One region of the Neorhizobium sp. NCHU2750 genome, then DNA from elsewhere that is predicted to be linked to it. Evidence: predicted binding sites of a transcription regulator. Region 1 holds the regulator's gene; each other region holds the start of a gene.
The links. Region 1 encodes PhoB, which activates phosphate uptake and scavenging genes when phosphate is short. Its sites were predicted from a motif close to TGTCATNNANCTGTCAT; they were not measured.

Region 2: the regulator PhoB is predicted to act here: its motif matches at 3,035-3,051, upstream of NCHU2750_RS13825 (YdcH family protein).
Region 3: the regulator PhoB is predicted to act here: its motif matches at 2,876-2,892, upstream of NCHU2750_RS11300 (esterase-like activity of phytase family protein).

Annotation. Positions count from the first base shown of each region.
Region 1 covers NZ_CP030827.1:101,636-106,577, forward strand. Annotated here, with positions in the region: gene pstA (phosphate ABC transporter permease PstA) at 1-804, shown strand, start outside; gene pstB (phosphate ABC transporter ATP-binding protein PstB) at 813-1,607, shown strand; gene phoU (phosphate signaling complex protein PhoU) at 1,686-2,399, shown strand; gene phoB (phosphate regulon transcriptional regulator PhoB) at 2,443-3,126, shown strand; gene NCHU2750_RS00515 (PACE efflux transporter) at 3,208-3,642, opposite strand; gene NCHU2750_RS00520 (GcrA family cell cycle regulator) at 3,850-4,383, opposite strand; gene NCHU2750_RS30270 (hypothetical protein) at 4,617-4,760, opposite strand; gene NCHU2750_RS00525 (aspartate aminotransferase family protein) at 4,790-4,942, shown strand, end outside.
Region 2 covers NZ_CP030827.1:2,815,046-2,819,987, forward strand. Annotated here, with positions in the region: gene NCHU2750_RS13810 (hypothetical protein) at 339-635, shown strand; gene NCHU2750_RS13815 (tetratricopeptide repeat protein) at 667-1,752, opposite strand; gene NCHU2750_RS13820 (thiamine phosphate synthase) at 1,761-2,414, opposite strand; gene NCHU2750_RS13825 (YdcH family protein) at 2,799-2,975, opposite strand; gene NCHU2750_RS13830 (YdcH family protein) at 3,204-3,407, shown strand; gene purE (5-(carboxyamino)imidazole ribonucleotide mutase) at 3,419-3,913, shown strand; gene NCHU2750_RS13840 (5-(carboxyamino)imidazole ribonucleotide synthase) at 3,910-4,942, shown strand, end outside.
Region 3 covers NZ_CP030827.1:2,330,987-2,335,928, reverse strand. Annotated here, with positions in the region: gene NCHU2750_RS11320 (glycosyl transferase) at 1-173, shown strand, start outside; gene NCHU2750_RS11315 (glycosyltransferase family 92 protein) at 210-1,130, shown strand; gene NCHU2750_RS11310 (glycosyltransferase family 4 protein) at 1,134-2,225, opposite strand; gene greA (transcription elongation factor GreA) at 2,231-2,707, opposite strand; gene NCHU2750_RS11300 (esterase-like activity of phytase family protein) at 3,026-4,126, shown strand; gene NCHU2750_RS11295 (putative DNA modification/repair radical SAM protein) at 4,244-4,942, shown strand, end outside.

The DNA.
Region 1 (4,942 bases):
GGATTGATGATGGGTCTCTGCGTCGCCGCTGCCGCAATCGGCCTCGCCTGGCTGGCACTCATCCTCGGGGCGCTGCTCTACAAGGGGCTGGCTGGCGTCAATCTCGCCGTCTTCACCGAAATGACCCCGCCTCCGGGTTCCGCCGGCGGTCTGCTCAATGCCATCTATGGCAGCGTGATCGTCTCGATCATCGCCATGATCATCGGCACGCCGATCGGCATCCTTGCCGGCACCTACATGGCTGAATACGGACGCTTCAGCAAGCTGACCATGATCGTGCGCTTCATCAACGATATCCTTCTCTCGGCGCCGTCGATCATCATTGGCCTGTTCGTCTACGAATTGCTGGTCCGTCCGATGGGGCATTTCTCGGGCATTGCCGGCTCCGTGGCGCTCGCGATCCTGGTTGTCCCGGTTGTCGTCCGCACCACCGAAGACATGCTGAACCTCGTGCCCAACGCCCTGCGCGAAGCCGGGACCGCGATCGGTGCGCCGCGCTGGATCGTCATCCGCTCGGTCGGTTATCGCGCTGCGATGTCGGGCATCGTGACGGGTGTGCTCCTGGCCATCGCCCGCATTTCGGGCGAGACGGCACCGCTTCTCTTCACGGCTCTGAACAATCAGTTCTGGAGCAGCAATCTCAATGCGCCGATCGCCAGCCTGCCGGTTACTATCTTCCAGTTCGCGCTGAGCCCCTATGCCGAATGGCAGCAGCTTGCCTGGACCGGTGCCCTCATCATCACCCTCACGGTTCTGTCGCTGAGCATCATCGCCCGCAGCCTCACCGGACGTAAAGAAGGATAATGACCGAAATGGTTTCCTTGGAAAAAGTTGCTCCGCAGAATGTCTCCGACCGCGCCAAGATCGAGATCAAGAATCTCAACTTCTACTACGGTGAATCGAAGGCCCTGAAGGACATCTCGATGGTCCTGCCCGAGCGCAGCGTCACCGCCTTCATCGGTCCGTCGGGCTGTGGCAAGTCGACCCTGCTGCGTGTGTTGAACCGCATCTACGAACTTTACCCGAAGCAGCGCGCCGACGGCGAAGTTCTGGTCGACGGCAAGAACATTCTCGACCGCAACCAGGACCTCAACCTGCTGCGCACCAAGGTTGGTATGGTGTTCCAGAAGCCGACGCCGTTCCCCATGTCGATCTACGAGAACATCGCCTTCGGCGTCCGTCTCTATGAACAGGTCTCCAAGGCAGAGATGGACGAGCGCGTCGAGGCGGCACTGCGCCGTGCGGCCCTGTGGAATGAAGTCAAGGACAAGCTGAATGCCAGCGGCACAAGCCTTTCCGGTGGTCAGCAGCAGCGCCTCTGCATCGCCCGTACCGTTGCCGTCAAGCCGGAGATCATCCTGCTCGACGAGCCGGCATCGGCTCTCGACCCGCTCTCGACCGCAAAGATCGAGGAACTGATCGACGAACTGCGCGCCGAATACACGATCGTCATCGTCACCCACAACATGCAGCAGGCTGCCCGCGTCTCGCGCCAGACCGCCTTCATGTATCTCGGCGAGCTGATCGAATTCGACGAGACGGCGAAGATCTTCACCTCTCCGCGTGAGAAGCGCACCCAGGATTACGTCACCGGCCGCTTCGGCTGATCGGTTTCGTTTCAGGCCCAAAACCCTGCGACCCAGTCGCACGATTTTCGTGAATATTGTTTCCGGAAGGACCCGAAGATGGCTTCGACCCACACGCTATCGGCTTTCGATGAAGAACTGCAATACCTGACCCGCCGCATCTCCGAAATGGGCGGCCTGGCCGAGCAGATGTGCGGCGATGCCGTGCGTGCCCTGGTCAATTCGGACTCTTCGCTGGCGCAGAAGGTAATCTCCGACGACGTGATCCTCGACCACGGCGAACGCGAGATCCAGGACAAGGCGATCAGCACCATTGCCCGCCGCCAGCCGGTTGCGGCAGACCTGCGCGAAATCGTCGGCACACTGCGCATCGCAGCCGATCTGGAGCGCGTCGGCGATCTCGGCAAGAACACCGCCAAGCGCGTCATCGCGGTGCAGGGCACCGGCGTACCGCGCAAGCTCGCCCGCGGCATCGAGCATCTGTCCGATCTGGCGCTCGTCCAGCTCAAGGAAGTGCTGGACGTCTATGCCAGCCGTTCGGCGGAGAAGGCCGAAGCCATCCGCCTGCGCGACGAAGAGATCGACGCAATGTACACGTCGCTGTTCCGCGAGCTTCTGACCTACATGATGGAAGATCCGCGCAACATCACCACCTGCACGCATCTGCTGTTCTGCGCCAAGAACATCGAGCGCATCGGGGACCACGCGACCAATATCGCAGAAACCATCTACTACATTACGACTGGTGCCCAGCCGGAAGGCGAACGTCCGAAGGACGATACGTCGAACACGGTCGGTGCTCTCGCCAACTGAGCCCTTTGGGCTCGGTGGGCTGATGTGACGGAGCGAATTGAGCATGCAGCCAAGAATTGCTGTCGTGGAAGACGAGGAAGCGCTGAGCGTCCTCCTCCGCTATAATCTCGAAGCCGAGGGCTACGAGGTCGAGACGATCTTGAGAGGGGATGAAGCCGAGATCAGGCTGCAGGAACGTGCGCCTGACCTTCTTATCCTCGACTGGATGCTTCCCGGCGTGTCGGGTATCGAGCTTTGCCGGCGTCTACGCATGCGGCCCGAAACCGAGCGCCTTCCCGTCATCATGCTGACGGCACGCGGCGAGGAGAGCGAACGTGTTCGCGGATTGGCCACCGGTGCCGACGATTACGTCGTCAAGCCATTCTCGACGCCGGAGCTGATGGCTCGCGTCAAGGCGATGCTGCGCCGCGCCAAGCCCGAAGTTCTCTCCAGCGTCTTGCGCTGCGGAGACATTGAGCTCGATCGCGAAACGCACCGCGTTCATCGCAAGAGCCGTGAAGTCCGTCTCGGGCCGACGGAATTCCGCCTTCTGGAATTCCTGATGACTTCGCCCGGCCGCGTCTTTTCCCGCTCGCAGCTTCTCGATGGCGTCTGGGGCCATGACATCTACGTCGACGAACGCACCGTCGACGTCCATGTCGGCCGCCTGCGCAAGGCGCTCAACTTTTCCAACATGCAGGATGTCATCCGCACCGTTCGCGGCGCGGGCTATTCGATGGAGTCTTGATCGGACGTCGATCGCAACGTGTGAAATCCCGGCCCGAGCGTGATCACTCACCTCGGGCTGTTTTCGTTTCTGTCGTAACCTTCAGGCTCTGGCCTGCTCTCGCCATTCGGGCAGGGGGAATAGCCTGTCATAGGCCAGATTGAAGAAGAAGGCATAGACCAGGTAAAACAGCGCGAAAGATATATCCATCACCAGTGCCTGGAGGAGGCCGACGCCGAGATACCAGGCGATGAACGGCATCAGCACGATCAGCAGGCCAAGCTCGAACAGCACCGAATGCGCGACCCGCAGCCACACGCTTTTCTGCGTGCCGCCGCGAAATTTCTGCATCAACTGGTCGAAGCCGAGATTGTAGAGATAGTTCCAGCCCGTCGCCACCGTGGCCGAGACGATGCCGACGACACCAATATGGCTGACCGGCAGGCCGAACACGAATGCCGCCAGCGGCGTGAAGATCGCAAGTCCGATGATTTCGAAACTGATGGCGTGGCGAATATGATCGCTTGTGCTGCGCATGTCTGCAAACCCCATGGGCTCTGCCGGGTCGTCCCGGCGATTGATACCCGTTCTGGGGGAGGCCGTCCTCACGGCACATCAGATAGTGGTTTGAAAGCCTGTCCGCAAGTTTTCTCTGGCGCCGCGGTGTCGCAGGTCGCTCGCCCGATTGCGGCAAACAAAAAAGCGGGCTTCGAGCCCGCTTTTTCCAGAAGATCCAGCCTTGGATCAGGAGCGTGTTGCAGCCTTGCGGCGGTCGTGGACCGGCTGATAGGCGAGCTTTGCATGATAGTTGCAATAGGGCGAGGAGTCCGGGGACTCGCAGCCGCAGAAGTGGAATTCGTCGGTCAGCGGATCGCCGACCGGCCACTTGCAGGTGCGTTCGGTCAGTTCGGTCAGGGCAAGCTTGCGGGAGATCGGAACGACGACGTTGGAAGCCGGGCGATAGACCAGTTCCTGCGATGCCTCGAACTCGACCTCTTCCTTGAGTGCCGTAGCACCGACCGGGCGAGCAATCGTGCGGGTGGGCGCGCGACCAGCAAAGCTCGGAGCCCGGGGAGCGGCAGCTGCAGGGCGCTTGGGAGCGCGGTTGGTCGGAACGGTGCCGCCGGCCTTTGCGCGACCCGGCAGGTTGAGGCGGTGGACCTTGCCGATGACGGCATTGCGGCTGACGCCACCAAGCTGCGCCGCGATCTGGCTGGCGCTCAGGCCTTCGGCCCATAGCCTCTTGAGTTTCTCGACGCGCTCGTCCGTCCAGTTCATGCCCGTTCTCCGCCTTTGAACGTTGGTGGCATGCAGAATCCCTCACCATTGCCGCGGAAGACATTCCGCAACACGCACTACATCTATGCTTTTGGTGACTAGTTCCGCCGCATGCAGTCTAGTAATTGATCATTAACCTAGAGGTCGGCGGACTCCGTGACAAGAGTCCCCGGAATCGCCGCGAATCGTTTTCCGGGTTTTCCCCAACTTGCTTTCTGAGAGAGTCATTTTTGTCACAGCTTCGGCCGACCGAAATTTCGGCTGAAATGGCACTCAAATTGCCGTGTTTTCATGACTTTTGTTGACTTTCCCCAGGTGAATGGTGATAGTGCCGCCGCCGCCCCGTGGGCGGCATTTTGATTTTCTGGAATGTCCATTGCTGGACGCCTTAGGAGTGATTGTCGCCATGGCTGAATCTGCGCTTTTCGACACGTTTGCCCGGGCCCCCCTGCGCTTCGAGCGCGGCGAGGGTGTATGGCTGGTGACGGAAAGCGGCGAGCGATATCTCGATTTCGGCGCCGGCGTTGCGGTCACCTCCTGCGGCCATGCCAACCCTCAC
Region 2 (4,942 bases), 1.6 Mb from region 1:
TTTGTTGATTGGGCGGCTTCAAGACCACAAATTGCCGGTAAATTCAAGTCGTCCAAGTGGACCGCACAGCATCGGCCCGAAAATCCGAATCGATTTTCGCGGAGCACGATGCGCAGATTTGAAAAATTTGGATCATCCTTTGTGCGTCCATTCGCATGCACAAAGGATGATCTACAGCATGTCTCCCGAAAGTGGTCACCGGTTTCGGGATAAAGACATGCCAAAAACAGACAGCTAAAGCACGGTCAGCGAATCTGAAAGATCGCGACCTGCTTTAGTGTTGTCATTCGCCGCACAGCCTGCGAAAGGAAGACAAACAGACGTCGGAGACTTGGCCAATGCGCATGCCCATCCCCTTTTTCATCAGCCTCGGAATGTTCGTCATCATGACATTCCTGTCGCTCGGGCTGTGGTCGGCACTTCCGGCGGCTTCCGCATCGCTGTTCGCCCTGCCGGCAGCAATGCTGCTCGCAACCGCCATCTTCTTCATCGTACCGATGATCAATCCCAATGCGCTGAACCATCAGGGTCGCTATGCCTTGATCTGGCTCGCCGTGATCTTCGCCTTGACGATCGGCCACGGCCTGATCATCCGTCAGGCGCTCTTTGCGCTGGCCGCGGCTCACCCCGCCTGATGGTGAATTGAGACGATCACTTACGCTGGAATCACTTGCGCTGGAACTTGTTGGCCAGGTCGATCGCCTGCTTCTGCTGATCGTCCTCGATCCCGAGGAAAAAGTCCTCGAGACCGGCATCCTGCAACCCCGCCCGGCGCGACAGCACATACCACTTGGCCGCCTCGACCGGGTTGGGTCGCGTTCCGAGCGCGTTGATATAGAGATAGGCGAGCTTGTTCTGGGCGACGACATTGCCGCGCAGCGCCGCGATCCTCAGCCACTCGAAACCCTTGTCATAGTCCCGCTCGCCGCCGACACCATTGACATACCAGATGCCCATGTCGAGCTGTGCCGTGTCGTAGCCGGCCTTGGCGGCACGCTCCAGCCACATGCGCGCCTGCGCCTTCTTTTCCGGCGGCACGCTTTTCAGGCTGCTATAAAGCTGCGACACCGCATATTGCGCATCGGCAACGCCCTGCTCGGCGGATTTCTCGTAAAAGGGCAGCGCCAGTTCGAGGCCTCTATCTCCGGGATTTTCCGAAATCAGGATCTGTGCCCAGTTGAATTCGGCCGATGAATTGCCAGCCTCGGCGGCGCGACGCATGTAATCATCGGCCTTCTTCTTGTCCTGGGGGACGTCACGCCCGCGCATCAGCACAAGCGCGTATTCGAACATTCCCGCCGGGTCGCCGTGTTCCGCCGCCTGCCCGTACCAGAATGCGGCGGACTTCGCGTCGCGCGCAATGCCGAGCCCGCGCGTCATCATCTCCGCAACCAGTGTCTGGGCCGTGGCGTCGCCCTTCTGCGCCCGGTCAAGCGCCATTGCCAGCGCCGTCACGTAGAGCCCGCGCTGATAGGCACCATAGGCCTCGTCGATCGGGCCCGTATATTTCTTTTCCGGCGGCAGCGGCGGCAGGGTCGCGCCCATGCGCTCGTAGAGGCTGACACCACCGGAAGGCACGATACCATCCGGCTGTTCGTCCTGCTCGATCTTGCCGGCCTGCGATTCGAGAGGTCGTGTCACGGCACGATTCGATTGCGGCTGCGCATGCGCCGATGTCCCCGCCATGGCGAGGATTGACAGGACTGCAGCGATCGTCAGCGGACGTGACGAGGGGTGAAGGTTCGATGGCATGCGAACCATCAATCCTCAAACCGTGGCGCTTTTTCGTCGAGCAGCGCATTGGCGCGCGCAACGGCTGCAGCAGGGCCTTCCGGGTGGGCAAAAACCGCCGTCCGCAGCGCCACGAATTCTGCACCGCTCTCAGCCGCAACCACCACCGATTCGGCATCGCTGCCGCCCATCACGATGCAGGGGATCTCGATCATCGAGGCCCACCATTCGGCAAGCGCGACATTCTTCGGATGCGCTTCCGGCTTGATGTCGCCGTCGAACCGACCGAAGAAAATGTAGTCCGGGCGCAGCTCGCCGATTTCCAGCGCCGTATGACGCTCGCTCGCACCGCCTGCCCCGACGATCAGCTTGGGCGTAAACTTCTCGATCGCCTCGCCGAGTTCCTCCAGCGAACCGGCAAGATGGAGGCCATCCGCCTTGGCGCGCCCGGCAACCCGGCTGTCGCCGGAAATGATCGCGGCAGCGCCTGCATCTTGGATGATCGACACGAGAACCTCTGCCCGCTTCTGGAACGCCTGGTCATCGAGATCATATTGCGGCAGCATGACGGAAGCGACGTCACCACCCGACAGTGCCTCGGCAAGCAGCTTTGCCTGACGATCGGCATCGGCATCATCCGGTACGATCAGCACGAGGCGGCAGCGGTCTTCCGGTTCTGTCATGTTCTTATCCGATCATTCTCAGCGCAGCGCGGGAAAATGCCATAGGCCCCCGCTCCGATTTCTTAGCGCCAATTCGATAGACCGGACAGGGTGAAGGATCAACACCCCCTCACCGCTGGCCGGCAACAGAGGCGTCTGGCGCATCGTTCTCTTCAGGTGGGATCGTCCTGCGCAGCGTGGGCTCGATCTCGGTAACGGCAAAGACAGAACGGCTCGAGAATAAAAAAGTCGGGATATGAGTGGTGCGCATCGCGCAAAACCAGGCCCTGAAACGATTCTGGCCGTGGCCCACATGAACCACGACCAGAAAAGGTTGGGTTTTTTGGCCGCCCTGTGGATCTCATCCAAAACATCGAGATCGGCGGCAGGCTCTACTAGCTGGCCTTAATGGCGCGTTGTCGCCTTCAGCCGCTGCATTTGGTCTTTGATACGCAGCTTGCGGCGCTTGAGATCAGCAATCTTGTGATCATCGGTGGAGGGAGACGAAAGAATCGTCTGGAGCTCCTCCTCAAGAGCGCCATGCTTCTTTTCAAGCGATGCTATATGAGCCTGGATGGTCATGTGGCATGTCCTTCCTTATTGCCTGCTCCGGCCATCCCATCGGCCGAAGCTTCAGGTTTACGACGGGAGTGTGACACGATCGGCCGCGTTTGTCGAAGGTGTTTTCGTGACAAGAGCGCGGCAAATTCGTGGCTTCAGCTAACTTCCAGTTAACGCGGTTTGATGGTAGGAGCTTGCGCATTAAGCCGGGCCGGGTCACAAGCCCGGATCTTTATGGGGACCAAAGACATGGCCGATCAGGAACAGGCGGATATCCGGCTGGCGCTGGCAAAGCTCCGGCAGGAGCATGAAGATTACGATGCCGCCATCAACGCCATGGTTCAGGTTGGCTGCGATGCTCTGCGCGTCCAGCGCATGAAGAAGAAGAAGCTCGCCATCAAGGACAAGATGAGCCAGCTCGAAGACCAGATCCTGCCCGACATCATCGCCTAGGAACGTTTGACATGGCCGAGACACCACCCGTCGCCATCATCATGGGAAGCCAGTCCGACTGGGAAACCATGAAGAACGCTGCCGAAACCCTCGATGCGCTCGAGATCGACTACGAGGCACGCATCATTTCAGCACACCGCACGCCCGAGCGCCTGTTCAATTTCGCCAAGGGCGCGCGCGACGAGGGCTTCCAGGTCATCATCGCCGGCGCCGGTGGCGCCGCTCACCTGCCAGGCATGGCCGCCTCGATGACGCCGCTGCCGGTCTTCGGCGTGCCGGTCCAGTCCAAGGCACTCTCCGGCCAGGACAGCCTGCTCTCGATCGTCCAGATGCCGGCCGGCATTCCGGTCGGCACGCTCGCCATCGGCCGCGCCGGCGCGGTCAACGCCGCCCTTCTAGCCGCCGCCGTCCTAGCGCTCTCCGACGAGGACATCGCCTACAGGCTCGATGAATGGCGCGCCCGCCAGAGCGCAGCGGTCGCCGAATACCCGATGGATGAAGCATGAGCATGCAGACGATCGGCATTATCGGCGGCGGCCAGCTCGGCCGCATGCTCGCCATGGCGGCGGCAAGGCTGAACCTGCGCACCATCATTCTGGAGCCGCAGGCCGACTGCCCGGCAGCCCAGGTCGCCAACGAACAGATCACCGCAGCCTATGACGACATAAAGGCGCTCGCCGAACTGGCCGAACGCTGCGATGTCGTCACTTACGAGTTCGAGAACGTACCGGTCTCCGCCGCCCAGACCCTGGAACGCGGCGTGCCGGTCTATCCGCCGTCCAAGGCGCTCGAAGTCGCGCAGGACCGGCTGGTCGAAAAGCGTTTCCTCAACAGCTGCGGCATCGCGACCGCCCGCTTCCATGCCATCGATAGCCAGCAGGATCTCGAAGCAGCCCTTGCCGATTTCGGCGGCAAGGGCGTGCTGAAGACCCGCCGCCTCGGTTATGACGGCAAGGGCCAGCGCGTTTTCCGCTCGGCCAGCGACTCACCCGCCGGCGCCTATGAGGCACTCGGCTCCGTGCCCCTTATCCTCGAAAGCTTCGTGCCCTTCGAGCGCGAAATTTCGATCATCGCCGCCCGCGCCAAGGACGGCACGATCGAAAGCTACGATCCGGCCGAAAACGTCCATCGCAACGGCATTCTCGACACCTCCACCCTGCCGGCCAATATCAGCTCTGCTACCGCGAAGACGGCCCGCGAGGCCGCCGAGAAGCTGCTGGCCGCACTTGATTACGTCGGAGTCATCGGCATGGAATTCTTCGCCATGGCCGACGGCACGCTGATCGCCAACGAGATCGCCCCGCGCGTCCACAATTCCGGCCACTGGACGGAGGCCGCCTGTGTCGTCTCGCAGTTCGAGCAGCATATGCGCGCGGTTGCAGGCTTTGCGCTCGGCAATCCCGACCGCCATTCCGATTGCGTCATGACCAACCTGATCGGCGACGACATTCTCGCCGTGCCGGAATGGCTCGGGAAGAAGGACGTGCTCGTTCATCTTTACGGCAAGGCGGAAGCCCGTCCGGGCCGGAAAATGG
Region 3 (4,942 bases), 2.1 Mb from region 1:
CGACCGCCTTTTCGGGCGTGGCAGGTGCCGAGCGGCGTATCCTCGACCACGTGGAGGTCGCGCTGGCGGCCGGCCGACAAAAGGGCATCGAGTTCTTGAATTTCTCGCCGGTATCGGCTTTAGCGAAGCTCGACTTGAAATACGATCCCCGGATGACGCTCCAGACCGCCTGAACCGGCGGCTACAGCCTGCCGGTGATGGAGCAGAGAATGCATCTTTTCGGCAAGAAGCCGCCGCCGTTTTCCAAACATCTGATGATCACTCCGCCTGAGGCAAAGCCCGACCGGCATGGGGTGGCGATCGTTGCCATGGTGAAGGACGAGGCGGACTATATCGCCGACTGGGCGATCTTCCATCGGGCCGTCGGCGTCCGGCATTTCTACATCTATGACAACGGCTCGGTGGATGACAGTATCGCCATCCTGCGCTCCATTCTGCCGCCGGAAGAACTCACGATCGCCCCCTGGGTGATCGGCATGACCGACGTGGCGATGGAAAAGCCGATCAATGCGCAGGTGCTTGGCTACGCCCATGCGATCCTGAATTACGGCGCCGATTATCGCTGGATGGCGTTCATCGATGTCGACGAATTCCTGCTGCCGAAGACGGGCAATACGGTCGAGGAGGCGCTTGCCAGCGTCGAGGGGTTCCCGAACATCTCGCTGCCCTGGCACATGTTTGCCACCAGCGGCCACAAGACCAAGCCATCGGGATCGATCCTGCGCAATTTCACGCTGCGGGGGCGCGAGCCGATCTGCTCCAAAAAGGCGACGACGAATTTCAAATGCGTGGTCGATCCCTGCGCGGTCAACCAGGTGAGCGTCCACCTGTTCGGCACGGCGCGCTTTGGCGAGATCTCAGCCAATGACGCAGGAACAAGGGCGACGCGCAAGAAGCGCAGAATGCCCTCGTTCTACTCAGCTGAAAATCTGCAGCTCAATCATTATTACAGCAAGTCGGAGGAAGAGCTGAAGGCGAAGCTCTCCCGCGGTCCCGTCTCGCCCGCCACGCGGCGCCAGTATGAGGAGCGGGTGATGACGGCGGTCCGCAACATCGAATGCGACCAGATCGAGGACTTGTCGATGGTGCAGTTCCTCGATCGCACCGGGATCAGGCTTTCCGGCGAATAGGCGTCAAAGCCTGTCGTAGACGGCGCCGAGGCGGCGCACTTCGCCTTCAATGCTGAAATTCATCGACGCGTGGCGGAGGGCACAGGCGCCGGCCTCATTGCGGCGGGCGTCGTCGTCCATGAACTCCGCCGTGGCAGCGATCATTGCGTCGAGGTTGGCCGGAATGACGCTGCCGGTTTCGTCCTCGCCGGTGACGACCAGTTCGGGAAAGGCGCCGACATCGGTGGCAACGACGGGAACGGCGGTCGCCATGGCCTCGAGCGGGGTCAGGCCAAACCCTTCCCAGCGCTGCGGAGCGACGAAGAGATCGAGCGTACGGTACCAGTCGTTGATATTGGTGTGTTCGCCGACGAACAGGATGCGGTCGGCAAGGCCGGACTTTTTCACTTTCTCGATCAGCTGTTTTTCGAATTCGATATGCGGACCGGTGGCGCGGCCGGCGACGATGGCGTTCCAGCCCGGCCTTGTGGCGAGAAGCGCGATCATCGCATCGACGAAGAGGTCGGTGCCCTTCTGGTGGCGCACGCGGCCGAAGCAGCCGACGAATTTCGGTGCCGGATCAAGGCCGAGCGCGAGGCGTGCGACAGCCTTGTCTTCAGGCGGCGAAAAACGCCGCGTGTCGATGCCGTGCATGACGACGGTGTTCTTGACCGTCAGATAGGTGGCGGTGCGGCCGCTGGTGGCGATGACCGCGTCCATCTTCGAGATCAGCCATTTCGTCCAGCCGGTATGCCTGCGCTGCGAGGCCGAGGTGAAGACGATCTTCAGCGGCATGCGCAGGACGTCGCGCATCAGGATCGCCGGCAGCATCTCGACATTGCGGCGGGCATGCCAGACACGGTTCTTCCTGCCGCGCGGTGCTCGCCACAGGCGGAAAAGATCGCGAAAGCGGATATGCGGGATCTCTTCCGGCAGTCCCGGCCCAAGTGCCGCCACCCTGTAACCCAGGGCGCGCTGGACCGGAACGAGCTGGATGATCGTCGAGGTGACACCCGACAGCCGCCGCTTGAAGTTCGGTGCGATGACGTCGACATCGGCGATGTCGACGACGGCGCTCTCGCTGCTGTCTTCAGTGCTTTTCGGGCCTTGGGCCACGGCAATCAGCCCCAGGAAATGGAGAGGATCTCGTAGCCCTTGGAGCCGCCGGGTGCGACGACTTCGATCGAATCACCGGCTTCCTTGCCGATCAGCGCACGGGCGATCGGCGAGGAGATCGAGATGCGGCCTGCCTTCACGTCGGCTTCCTGGTCGCCGACGATCTGATAGGTCTTTTCCTCGTCGGTATCTTCATCGACGAGCTTGACCGTGGCGCCGAACTTCACCGTCGAGCCGGACATCTTGGACAGATCGATAACTTCCGCGCGGGCGGTCAGGTCTTCCAGCTCGGTGATTCGGCCTTCGTTATGGCTCTGCGCCTCCTTGGCGGCGTGATATTCGGCGTTTTCCGAAAGGTCGCCATGGGCGCGCGCTTCCGCAATCGCTTCGATGATACGGGGACGCTCTTCCTGCTGCCTCCAGCGCAGTTCTTCCTGCAGCTGGGCAAAGCCCTTTTGCGTCATCGGTACCTTATCAACCATTTCCTTGTCCTTCAGGGGTGTGTCCGCGGTTACCGCGGACACAAAAAGAAACAGGTTCCGGAGCGTGAACTTCGGAACCATCGCAGCGTCAAAATGTAGGTCAACATAGCAGAATTTCGACGGCTAAAGCCAAGAAAATCGAAATCGCAACGTTCCTCCACGCAATTTATGATGAATTGACGACAAGCCGTTTGTCAATGCACCCCAATGTGAAGAGATGTCAGATCCGTGACCGGATGGCGTTCGGCGGCGTGTTTCATCAGACTGTCAAAGGCCGACGATAGGGCAGGGAACGTTTTCGCAAACGAGGATTTCCCGATGCGCCTTTCCGTCAAACTTGTTTCGATCCTGCTTCTTTCTGCCGCTCCTGCACTTGCCGACGATCTTTCTAACGGGCTTCCCAAGCCGGTCTTTCTCGACGAGGTGACGTTTCCCACCGCGCTTTCCATCGACGGTGTGCAGGTCGGCGGCCTTTCCGACCTTTCCTATGATGCTTCCGCCGGCAATTTCCTGGCGATCTCGGACGACCGCGCCGAATTCGGCCCGGTGCGCTTCTATCGCATCGGCATGACCGTCCAGAAGAACAGGATCGCCAAGCTCGATATCGGCCAGATGAAGGAGTTGATGGCGCCCGGCGGCCGGCATTTCGGCCTCAAGGGCGCCGATCCGGAAGGCATTGCGCTCGACAGCGCCAATCAGCGGATCTTCTGGACATCCGAGCGTGACGAGAAGAGCAGGCCGTCGCTTTATGTCTCCGATCTCGACGGCACGAACACGAAATCCATCGAGCTGCCGGAAGCCTTTGCCGTGAACGCGGAAAAGACCCATGGCGTCATCGAAAACCTCGGTTTCGAAGGCCTCGACCTCGGCCCCGACGGCTCGACGCTCTATGCGCTGGACGAGAACGCGCTGGCGCAGGACGGCGGCAAGGCGACGCTCGACAAGGGCAGTGCCTCGCGCCTTCTCGTACTCGACACGAAGACGCTGACGCCCAAGGCGCAATATGTCTACCTGACCGACAAGATCCCGGCGGCACCGGTCAAGGCCGGCGGCTGGGCCGACAATGGCGCCTCGGCGCTGATGGCGCTGAAGGACGGGCGTTTCGTCGTCATCGAGCGCAATTTCACCGAAGGCCACGGCTTCAATATCCGCTTCTATCTGGTCGATCCGGCCGGTGCGACCGACGTCAACGGCCGCGATGCGATCTCGATCGACGACGTCAAGCCGATGGCGAAGTCCTTGTGGTTCTCGCTTGTCGATGGCGATGACGGCCTGAAGATCGACAATATCGAATCGATCGCCTTCGGCCCCGTCGTCGATGGGCGCCAGACGATGCTGCTTGCCTCCGACAACAATTTCAGTCCGGAACAGGCGACCAAGTTCACACTGTTTGCCGTCGACATGCCGGCAACGCACTGACACGCCTGTGTTGTTGCGGATCGCGGCCATCGCCGTCGCGATCCGCTTTTGTACGCCAGCGTACATGTTCACTCCGGTTCTTGACTGGGCTTGTCGGAACATATAGTGAACAAAGCCATGAAGAAGTCGCTGAAACAACGATTGGCGATCCTTTCGGATGCCGCGAAATATGACGCCTCCTGCGCCTCGAGCGGGACGGTGAAGCGGGATTCGTCGAAAAGCGGCGGGCTCGGCTCGACCGAGGGGTCGGGGATCTGTCATGCCTATGCGCCGGACGGACGGTGCATTTCGCTTCTCAAAATCCTGCTCACCAATTTCTGCATCTATGACTGCGCCTATTGCATCAACCGCTCGTCCAGCAACGTGGAGCGGGCACGGTTCACGCCCGAAGAGGTGATCTGGCTGACGCTGGAATTTTATCGCCGCAACTATATCGAGGGCCTGTTTCTATCCTCCGGCATCATCCGCTCGTCCGACCATACGATGGAGGAGATGGTGCGGATCGCCCGCGAGCTTCGCACGATCCATAATTTCCGAGGCTATATCCATCTGAAATCCATCCCCGAAGCGTCGGCGCATCTGATCGAGGAGGCGGGGCTTTATGCCGACCGGCTGTCGATCAATATCGAACTGCCGACCGATGCGGGGATCGGCAAATTCGCGCCGGAAAAGCAGCCGGATAACATTCGCCGGTCGATGGGCAATCTGCGGCTCAAGATCGAGGAAATGGCGGAGCCGACACTCAAGACGAAGCGGCGCAAGAGGTTTGCCCCGGCGGGCCAGAGCACGCAGATGATCGTCGGCGCGGATGGTGCC